DNA from 3 places in the Cytobacillus firmus genome. Region 3 is predicted to be linked to each of the others. Evidence: predicted binding sites of a transcription regulator. Region 3 holds the regulator's gene; each other region holds the start of a gene.
What was found. The regulator LexA, encoded in region 3, represses DNA repair genes until DNA is damaged. The targets are predictions, from matches to a motif close to CGAACATATGTTCG.

Region 1 (3,283 bases), 850 kb from region 3:
AGACATTCTTCTCAAAAATGAAGCCTAACCCTGTACAATCCCCTGAGCTGGTAATCCTTAACGGGGAACTGGCGAAATCTCTGGGGTTAAATATGGATGCTTTGACAAGTGAAACAGGCATTGAGGGCCTTTCAGGCTCTCAAGTTCCAGAAGAAGCTGAACCTCTTGCTCAAGCTTATGCAGGACATCAGTTTGGACATTTTAATATGCTTGGGGATGGCCGGGCAATGCTGATTGGCGAGCAGATAACACCAGAGGATAAAAGGGTCGACATTCAGCTGAAGGGCTCCGGCAGAACGCCATTTTCGCGCGGCGGAGATGGGCGGGCGGCTCTGGGCCCTATGCTCCGGGAGTACATTATCAGTGAAGCCATGCATGCCCTTGGAATTCCCACTACCCGCAGTCTGGCGGTTGTAACAACAGGGGAAGCCATTATCCGGGAGACCATGCTTCCGGGTGCGATCCTGACAAGAGTTGCGGATAGCCATATACGGGTGGGGACTTTTCAATATGCGGCGAATTGGCGGCCTGTTGGGGAGCTTAGAACCCTGGCAGATTACACGATTGAGCGTCATTATCCTGAAATCAAAGAAGATGACAATCCTTACCTGGCTCTCCTAAAGAAAGTGATCCAGCGTCAGGCTGCTCTCATTGCGAAATGGCAGCATATAGGCTTCATCCATGGAGTCATGAACACCGACAACATGGCAATCAGCGGAGAAACGATTGATTATGGTCCGTGCGCCTTTATGGATAAGTATGATCTGGCAACTGTCTTCAGTTCCATTGACAGGGAAGGCCGTTATGCTTATGGAAATCAGCCGTATATTGGCGGCTGGAATCTGGCGAGATTTGCGGAAACCCTTTTGCCTCTGCTGCATGAAGAGGAAGAGGAAGCTGTTAAAATAGCTCAGGGCGCCATTTCAGAATACAATAAAATGTATCAGGACTATTGGCTTGCCGGCATGAGGGCAAAGCTTGGGATCTTTAATGAAGAAGCAGAAGATGAAGCCCTTTTTACCGGACTTCTAAAGATTATGCAAAAGTCTGAAGCCGATTATACGAACACATTCCGTGCCTTAACGCTGGGCGACCTTGAGAACACTGTGTTAGGTAATAATCAGGAATTTGCCGGCTGGCATGGTCAATGGCAGGAAAGGCTGACCAGGCAGAAGGAAACGAAAGAAGAAGTAAATCAGTTAATGAGGGCCAGCAACCCGGCCGTCATCCCGCGAAACCACCGGGTGGAAGAAGCTCTGGAAGCAGCGGTTAACAATGGAGATTACAGCGTGATGAAAAAGCTTCTTGCAGTGCTGGAGAATCCTTATGCTTATAGGGAAGATCAGGAAGAATACTGCAGGCTTCCAGAGCCAGCCGGCGCACCCTATCGAACATTTTGCGGAACTTAATAACAATAAATAGGCAAAGCCTGACCCATTATCGGGTCGGGCATTTTTTATTATGCAGGAATTTTCATTTTAGAAAAGAATACTATCTATGATTAAAAAAGGAGGGAATTTCCATGTTAAATCAATTATGTGTTATTACGATCAAAGTAAAGGATTTGAAAAGTGCGGTGAATTTTTATACTGAGGTTTTAGACTTCAAAGTATCGAAACATTATGGAGATAAAATTGTCAGTCTTGTACATAATGATGTGCCGGTTGTTCTGGAAGAAAGCGCAGATGAAAAAACGGGATCAAACGTATTGCCTGGAATCCTCTCAAAAAATATCGAAAGTGATTTTAGCAAAATGAGAGAAGCTGGTGTGAAAATGCTTTTTGAAAATCCTCAGCCATGTCCTCCTGGCCGTTACTTCATTATTGAGGATCCTTCAGGAAATCAAATTGAAATAGTTGAGTTCACTAATTGATAGAAGAGTTCTAATGGCAGGAGAAGCTGGTGCTTATTGTTGACATCATGAGCTCACAATGTTACTTTTGATATAGAACATACATTCGATTTGGTGATTGACTTGAACATACAGCTTAAAGAAATCATATCAAAAAGTATCTTAACACCTGCCAAAGGTGCGATAGACAATTTTACTCATTCATTGAACCCCTATGCGGGCTGTGCTTTTGGCTGTAAATATTGCTATGTAAGGGAGCTCCCTGTTTCCATTTTCCGTGAAGAGGAATGGGGTGCGTGGATTGATATAAAATCAAATGCGGCAGAGCTTTTGGAGAAAGAATTGGCTAAAGCCAAAAAAAGGGGAAAAGTTGCTTTATTTATGTCCTCTTCCACAGATCCTTACCAGCCGATTGAATATACCTCAAAACTGACCAGAAGTTTATTGGAAGTTATGTTTGAAAATCAGCCTGACTTTTTACATGTACAAACCCGTTCGCCATTGGTAAAGCGGGATATCGATTTATTCCAGCAATTCAGAGATAGAATCAGAATTTCTATGACAATCGAGACAGACAAAGAAGAAGTCAGAAAAGCATTTGCACCAGCGGCACCTCCCATCCCGGCAAGAATGGCTGCACTAAAAGACATAAAAGATGCAGGAATTATAACTCAGGCAACACTGGCCCCGTTACTTCCATGCTCGAGGGAATTTCCTGCAAAACTTAAATCTATTGCCAACCGTGTTACGATAGACGATTTTTGGATGGGGGATGGAAGCGGAGGAAGAAGGACCGAAAGACTGGGAATCCGTAAGATTTTTGATGAGCTTGGTTTGGAGAAATGGTATAATCCGTCTGCATATAAAGTGGTTCTTAAAATGCTGGAGCAGGAATTTCAAGATGCACCCATTCAATTAGGTGTATCAAAAACGGGGTTCAGCCCCGATGGCAAATAGCTGACTAAAGTAAATATGAGGTATTATTATGGATCTATTAAGTTCACAGTACGTAAGAGGCATTAGGCTTAAAAGAGAAGATATACCATCCTTCCATCAGTATCCCTTCAGCCTTCCGAGCCTGAAAACGCTGGATGAAATGGCGTTTCACCCGAAAGTCACCTTTCTGATCGGCGAGAATGGGATGGGTAAGTCGACTTTGCTGGAGGCAGTAGCGGTTGCATTGGGATTCAATGCGGAAGGCGGATCATTCAATTTTAATTTTTCTACCTTTGATTCACATTCCATACTGGGCGAATATTTAAAGGTAATAAAAGGCGTAGATAGACCATCTGATGGTTTTTTCTTAAGAGCAGAGAGCTTCTATAATGTAGCTTCCAATATTGAGGAAATGGACAGGGAAGGCGGAGCACCAAAAGTGATTGACTCCTTTGGCGGCCGTTCTTTACATGAGCAATCGCATGGGGAAGCATT
Region 2 (3,283 bases), 2.5 Mb from region 3:
TGCTCAGCTTGCCGAGCTTTGCTGACGGCTGGTATTCTTCCTGCTCTTCTGCCGCATGGGTTGCACGGATCGAATCGCGAATATCCTTCTGGATAGTCATTGGCGTGATGCCATGCTTCTCATTGTACTCCTCCTGAATGGAACGGCGGCGCTTTGTTTCACTGATGGCTTTTTCCATGCTGTCCGTAATCCGGTCTGCATACATGATGACATGGCCGTTTGCATTACGTGCTGCACGCCCAATCGTCTGGATGAGTGAACGTTCTGAACGGAGGAAGCCTTCTTTATCAGCGTCCAGTATGGTAACAAGGGATACTTCAGGAATATCCAGTCCCTCCCGCAGAAGGTTGATCCCGACCAGCACATCGTACTTGCCAAGACGAAGCTCCCGGATAATCTCAATCCGCTCAAGCGTTTTTACCTCAGAATGCAGGTACTGGACTTTAATGCCGATTTCCTTTAAATAGTCTGTTAAATCCTCAGACATTTTCTTCGTTAAAGTGGTAACAAGAACACGTTCGTTTTTCTCAACACGATCCTGGATTTCGCCAATGAGATCATCAATTTGACCTTCGATTGGACGGACATCAATTGTAGGATCAAGCAGACCGGTTGGACGGATAATTTGCTCAATCATTTCAGGTGTATGCTCAAGCTCATAAGGGCCGGGTGTTGCCGAAACAAAAACAGCCTGCTTCACATGCTTTTCGAATTCGGTAAACGTAAGCGGCCTGTTATCCATCGCTGAAGGCAAACGGAAACCATGGTCCACAAGCACAGATTTTCTTGCCTGGTCACCATTGAACATACCGCGGATTTGCGGCAGAGTTACGTGCGATTCATCAATCACAATCAAAAAGTCTTCCGGAAAGTAATCCAGAAGGGTATACGGTGTTGAACCAGGAGGTCTTAACGTAAGATGACGGGAGTAGTTTTCGATTCCGGAACAAAAACCCATCTCCCTCATCATTTCAAGGTCATAGCGGGTCCGCTGCTCGAGGCGCTGTGCTTCAAGAAGCTTATCGTTTTCTCTTAATTCAGCAAGGCGCACTTCCAGCTCTTTTTCAATGTTCTGGATGGCGATCCGCATTTTTTCTTCACGCGTTACGAAGTGGGATGCCGGGAAAATCGCAACATGTTCACGTTCACCCATTATTTCACCTGTAAGGGCATCCACTTCACGGATCCGGTCTATCTCGTCTCCGAAAAATTCCACACGGATACAATGCTCATCCCGTGATGCCGGGAAAATCTCGACTACATCTCCGCGTACACGGAAGGTACCGCGCTGGAAGTCGATATCATTGCGCTCATACTGGATGTCAACGAGCCTGTGAAGAAGCTGGTTCCTCTCAATCTCCATTCCGGTTCTGAGGGACAGCACCATTTCACGGTATTCTTCAGGTGAACCCAAACCATATATGCAGGAGACACTGGCAATAATAATGACATCATTCCGCTCAAACAGGGAGGAAGTCGCCGAGTGGCGAAGCTTATCTATTTCATCATTGATGCTTGCATCTTTTTCAATAAAAGTATCTGTAGAAGGTACATACGCCTCAGGCTGATAGTAGTCATAATAGCTGACAAAATACTCAACCGCATTGTTTGGAAAAAAGTCCTTAAATTCACTGTATAGCTGTCCTGCGAGTGTTTTATTATGGGCAATAACAAGCGTTGGCTTGTTTACTTCTTTTATGACATTCGAAATCGTGAAGGTCTTACCCGTTCCTGTCGCACCCAGAAGTGTCTGGTGTTTCTTGCCGGAATTGATTCCCTTCACTATTTCTTTGATTGCCCCCGGCTGGTCGCCCTGTGGGGAATATTTTGAGACTAATTCAAATTGATCCTTCACCTAAAAGCCTCCCGTTCAAATTACTTTTATCTATTTATTAATCACAAACCAGCATTGAAATAATTTAAGATCCGGGATGCACCGCTGATTTGTCAGTTTTTTACTCAAAACTCATATCATCATTCTACCACAAAGAGCCTAAAACAAACCAATAATATGCGAACGGATATTCGTTTTTGTGTTTTTACCAAGAAAATATTGCTTGGGAAATATGCCGAATTATTGAGGGGATTGTCGAAGAAAGGTTAATCAAACGTTTGATTGATTGCCTTCAGTTTAATCAAACGTTTGATTGAACTTCATTATAAGCTTATATGACGTATGCCTAATTACAGTTTTAACTCATTAAATAAAAAACCTGTCGATAGGTTTGTTCGACAGGCTCTGCAAAATTTATTCCGCACTTGGCTTGATTTTCGGCTTCAATTTTTGGGCATACCAAAACCCGACAGTCAGTGAAAGTGCGTCTAAAACGATTAAGGCAAATGAATTGGTGTAGCCTTTATATACAGAAGCAGCAATAAGCCCCACCGTCAGCACCAGCCCGATCACACGATTATAGCTGACTCTCGTAAAAAACAATACCAGCAGTCCAGGAAGCAGAAGAGCTGACAAGTATTTTAATGCCATTTAAAACACCTTCTTTTGATTTTTCACAAAAATTCAAGGTTTCTACCATTAGAATAGCTTTTCACCGGAGGATGTACAAGTTTTTTCAGTGTTAATCCAAACGTTCTTTCACATAATAAGAAAAAGAACTTATTATGGAGGAATGCATCATGGCCAGAAGAAAAAGACGCCCGCTAGTACCGGAATCAAGAGGTGCATTGGACCAGCTGAAAAATCAGGTAATGGCAAACCAGGGATATCATGTTGACAGAGAAAATCCTGACGCAGTGAAATATGAAATTGCTGAGGAGGCAGGTGTGCCTTTGAAGCAAGGTTATAATGGCCGGCTTACATCCAAACAGGCAGGCACTGTTGGCGGAAAGATTGGCGGCAGCATGGTGAAGGAACTTATCCGGATGGCACAGGAACGGATGAAGGAACAGTAGGCAAATGTGAAATTCGGGAAAAGGATGTTGAAATTAGGGAAACGAACACTTGATTTGAGGAAAAGACTCAGCAAACTAGGGAAACAACCCTCAAATATGAGGAAAACACTCACAAAAAAGAGGAAAAGCTATCCGCAAAAGATAGCTTTTGTTCTTATTCAGCAGCTTTTCGCTCTAAAAATTCCTGTTGAATGGATTTAAGCAGTTCCGGGTCCGTTACCAGCTTGAATGCTGTGAGAGCCAGCCCCTTTGCTCCTGTTATCAGCGCTTCATCACCTTTTTCAGATGCGGCGGCTTCCCGGAACGGAACTGTATGGGCAACAAGATCATCCGCACCAATTTTAATATAAGGATGAATGGTTGGCACCACCTG
Region 3 (3,283 bases):
TGTGATTAAACATTCAATACATCCTTTCGAGTAGTAATTCTTCACTCTTTTAATATTATCGGGTGTCCCTTTTTTTCACAACCAATAGGGTCAGGTAAGGGACAAAAAAAGCCGGTTTGTTACTATATTGACACAAAAAGATCCGGCATATGTAAAAAAAGCGGAGATAGTCAGTATTGCCATCTCCTCTATTAAAAGAAGGAATACAGCGCAGTGTATCCCTTGCAATTATATTATTAGTGAAGGCGGTTTTTATTTTGGAATTCTTTCAGTTTTTTCGGAGTTACATCGTTCCCTGTAGGGTCAACGATTGTTACGCCCTTCAGCGTGTTTAACATGCCAGAGCGGAAAGTCTCCAAATACTCTTTGCGGAGAGAAGTCTGTTCTTTCGCTTCTGCTTCTGTTAATCCGGATTCCTTGGACTTCTTTGCCAGTTCATTAATTCGGGCAAGTTTTTGTTTAGGCAGCATTTATTAAAACTCCTTTATATCAAAAGTTTACCTTTGAATAATTCTGATGGAAGTTTTTATTATACAGCAGCTTCAGATATGGAACAATACTGAAACTCAAATGCCATCATACTAAAAATGAGCACTTTTGACAAGAAAAGTGCTCTACTCAGCATGTGAATCAATATGTTCTTTATACCTTCTATGGACAGTTGCTTTGGAAATATTATAGCCAAACCCCCTAAGCGTCGCAGCAATTTCAGCAAACGTTAACTCGTTTTTCCTCAGCCGGACAATTTCCTCTATCGGCACTTCTATTCTTTCCCTGCCGCCATTTGCACCCTGATTACTTAGATTTTTCTCGGGCCTGTATCCTTTATCAACAGCCCTCTGCATGCCGCGTCTGATTTTGATGTTATGCAGCTTTCTCTGATACTCCTCTACCATCCCTACAATGCTAAGCACCATCGAATCTGATTCCGAAAGCTCCAGCTTGCCGTTATTAGAAATGCTGTATAATTGGACTTCTTCTTTAAAGATGCAATGGAGAATCGCAATCTTGGCATTTCCCCTCCCCAGCCTGGTTTCATCCTGGATGAGAACAACCTTAATATCCTTTTTTTTAATTAAGTCTAAAAGTTCCAATATACCGTCTCTTTCGAGATCGTATCCGCTGGCCTGTTCGCGGATGACCTTGACTACTTCAAAGTCATGTTTTTCTGCCAGGTTCAAAAGCTCTTCTTCCTGTCTTGAAAGGGACGTTTCCTGAGTATCCTTTGTTGTACTAACTCTGCAGTAAATTATTGCTTTCATAATTTCTCCTTATTTGTTAAGGTCTGAACTCGCAAGCTCTTTATATGGCTGGTCATCCAGGGCTTTTACTGGAATAACAATTTCATCACCTGGAAAAATCCTTCCTGCCGCTATCCCATTATTTCGTTCTACCCAATTTATAAATTGATCTGTTGTCAGAGAATGCTCAGCAGAAAAATTTTCAGCAATCTCCCATAAAGAATCACCTTCTGCAACAGTGACTTTCACAAACTTTTCCGTATCAGGTGTTTCTATCTGCACAAGCATTACAAACGATGCTGCCAAGCTTAAAACGAAGAGAATAATAGCATAAGAATATGATTTCCACAATTTGTTCAGCATAATATACCACCTCAAAAGAATGTATGTTCGTATTCGTTGATTTCATTATAGACCGAACATTTGTTTCGTGTCAACATAAATTCGAACTTATGTTTGTATCATATGGTAATTGATGCTATAATTGAGACAACAAAACACATACGAGGTGCGTAAAGATGGTGAAATTATCAAAAAGACAGCAAGACATATTGGAGTTCATAAAGGAAGAAGTTAAATTGAGAGGTTATCCCCCTTCTGTAAGAGAAATCGGGGAAGCAGTGGGCCTTGCTTCAAGCTCGACCGTTCACGGTCACCTGGCCAGGCTTGAAAGCAAAGGGCTTATCCGCAGAGATCCTACTAAACCTCGCGCCATTGAGATTTTAGATTTGGACGAGGCTTCTAACATTCCCAAGGTCAGAGCAGTCAACGTTCCGATCGTCGGTAAAGTAACTGCAGGGCAGCCGATAACGGCAATTGAAAATGTCGAAGAATACTTCCCTCTTCCGGAAAGAATGGCACCTGCTGACGAGCATGTATTCATGCTTGAGATCATGGGCGAAAGTATGATTGAAGCAGGAATACTTGATGGAGACTATGTAATCGTCAAACAGCAGAGCACTGCCAATAATGGGGATATCGTGGTGGCCATGACAGAGGAAGATGAAGCAACTGTTAAAAGGTTCTTTAAAGAAAAAGACTTTATCCGTCTGCAGCCGGAAAACTCGACAATGGAACCAATTATCCTCCGCAATGTTTCTATTCTTGGCAAGGTTATAGGCGTATACCGTCATATGCATTAATAGATTGTAAAAAGCAGGCACCTCTGCCTGCTTTTTGTTTTTTTCCATTTTCAAGAAGGTTATCAGTTCTTATTACCTGGTACTATCAGTTAAATCCTACGAAAGTCACTGATACTTTTCTTTTAGCATAAGGTTACAGTCATGTATGACTAATTTATTATTCAGAAAATTCGGTATTTTTATGCATGTTATTTTATAGTTACTTTCTATATAATGGTAATACACCGAGAATCAACCTAAGGTCGCTTGTCCAAAATCTCGACTTTAGGAGTGTGAAGAAAAGATGTTTTTGAACATTACCTTCGCTTTGTTGATTGGTGGGCTGGTCGGTGTCGTTGGACATATTCGGAAAGAAGGCAAAATGGTTAAACCCAGAAGGACAAAAAAATTCATCTATCTGGGGGTCTTTGAAGAGGTAATTATGGGGGCTTTAGCGGCTGTTTTTTTGGTCGTATCTTCAGATCCTGACTCTGCCTTAAAGGTAGTTCTACTGGCGGTGATTGCAGGATTTGGAGGAGATGCACTGCTGACATGTCTCGATTTCTTAAAAATAAGACACAAAGAATAGAGAGATGCAGAGAAATAGAAATTGGTTAAAACCTCGTTCATTTGAAAACGGGGTTTTTGCATTTTTTACATTAAAAACCCCTGACTTTATCAGCCAGGGGTTTTCATATTTTCTTAGTATATGCTCAGGTACTGCCCGCGCTCCCATGGATGCACTAGCGTACGGAACAACCCTCTGGCTTTGCATTTTTAAGCAAACTAATTATTAAATTGACTTCTTCATCCCACAATTACTACACTCTCAGCTAAAGCTATCGGGGTTCATTATATTACTATCGGCTATTGGGAATTGACTAAGAGTTTTCCCAGGAAGAACAAATTAGAAAAGCTTGC

Region 1: the regulator LexA is predicted to act here: its motif matches at 1,948-1,961, upstream of NAF01_RS05450 (SPL family radical SAM protein).
Region 2: the regulator LexA is predicted to act here: its motif matches at 2,015-2,028, upstream of uvrB (excinuclease ABC subunit UvrB).

Annotation. Positions count from the first base shown of each region.
Region 1 is NZ_CP098323.1:1,034,329-1,037,611, forward strand. It holds gene NAF01_RS05440 (protein adenylyltransferase SelO) at 1-1,409, shown strand, start outside; gene NAF01_RS05445 (VOC family protein) at 1,523-1,873, shown strand; gene NAF01_RS05450 (SPL family radical SAM protein) at 1,976-2,809, shown strand; gene NAF01_RS05455 (AAA family ATPase) at 2,838-3,283, shown strand, end outside.
Region 2 is NZ_CP098323.1:4,380,080-4,383,362, forward strand. It holds gene uvrB (excinuclease ABC subunit UvrB) at 1-1,855, opposite strand, end outside; gene NAF01_RS22155 (DUF2198 family protein) at 2,249-2,485, opposite strand; gene NAF01_RS22160 (alpha/beta-type small acid-soluble spore protein) at 2,635-2,910, shown strand; gene NAF01_RS22165 (M20 family metallopeptidase) at 3,065-3,283, opposite strand, start outside.
Region 3 is NZ_CP098323.1:1,887,937-1,891,219, reverse strand. It holds gene tkt (transketolase) at 1-13, opposite strand, end outside; gene NAF01_RS09740 (DUF896 domain-containing protein) at 237-470, opposite strand; gene NAF01_RS09735 (YneB family resolvase-like protein) at 615-1,262, opposite strand; gene yneA (cell division suppressor protein YneA) at 1,272-1,604, opposite strand; gene lexA (transcriptional repressor LexA) at 1,760-2,383, shown strand; gene NAF01_RS09720 (DUF4257 domain-containing protein) at 2,667-2,951, shown strand.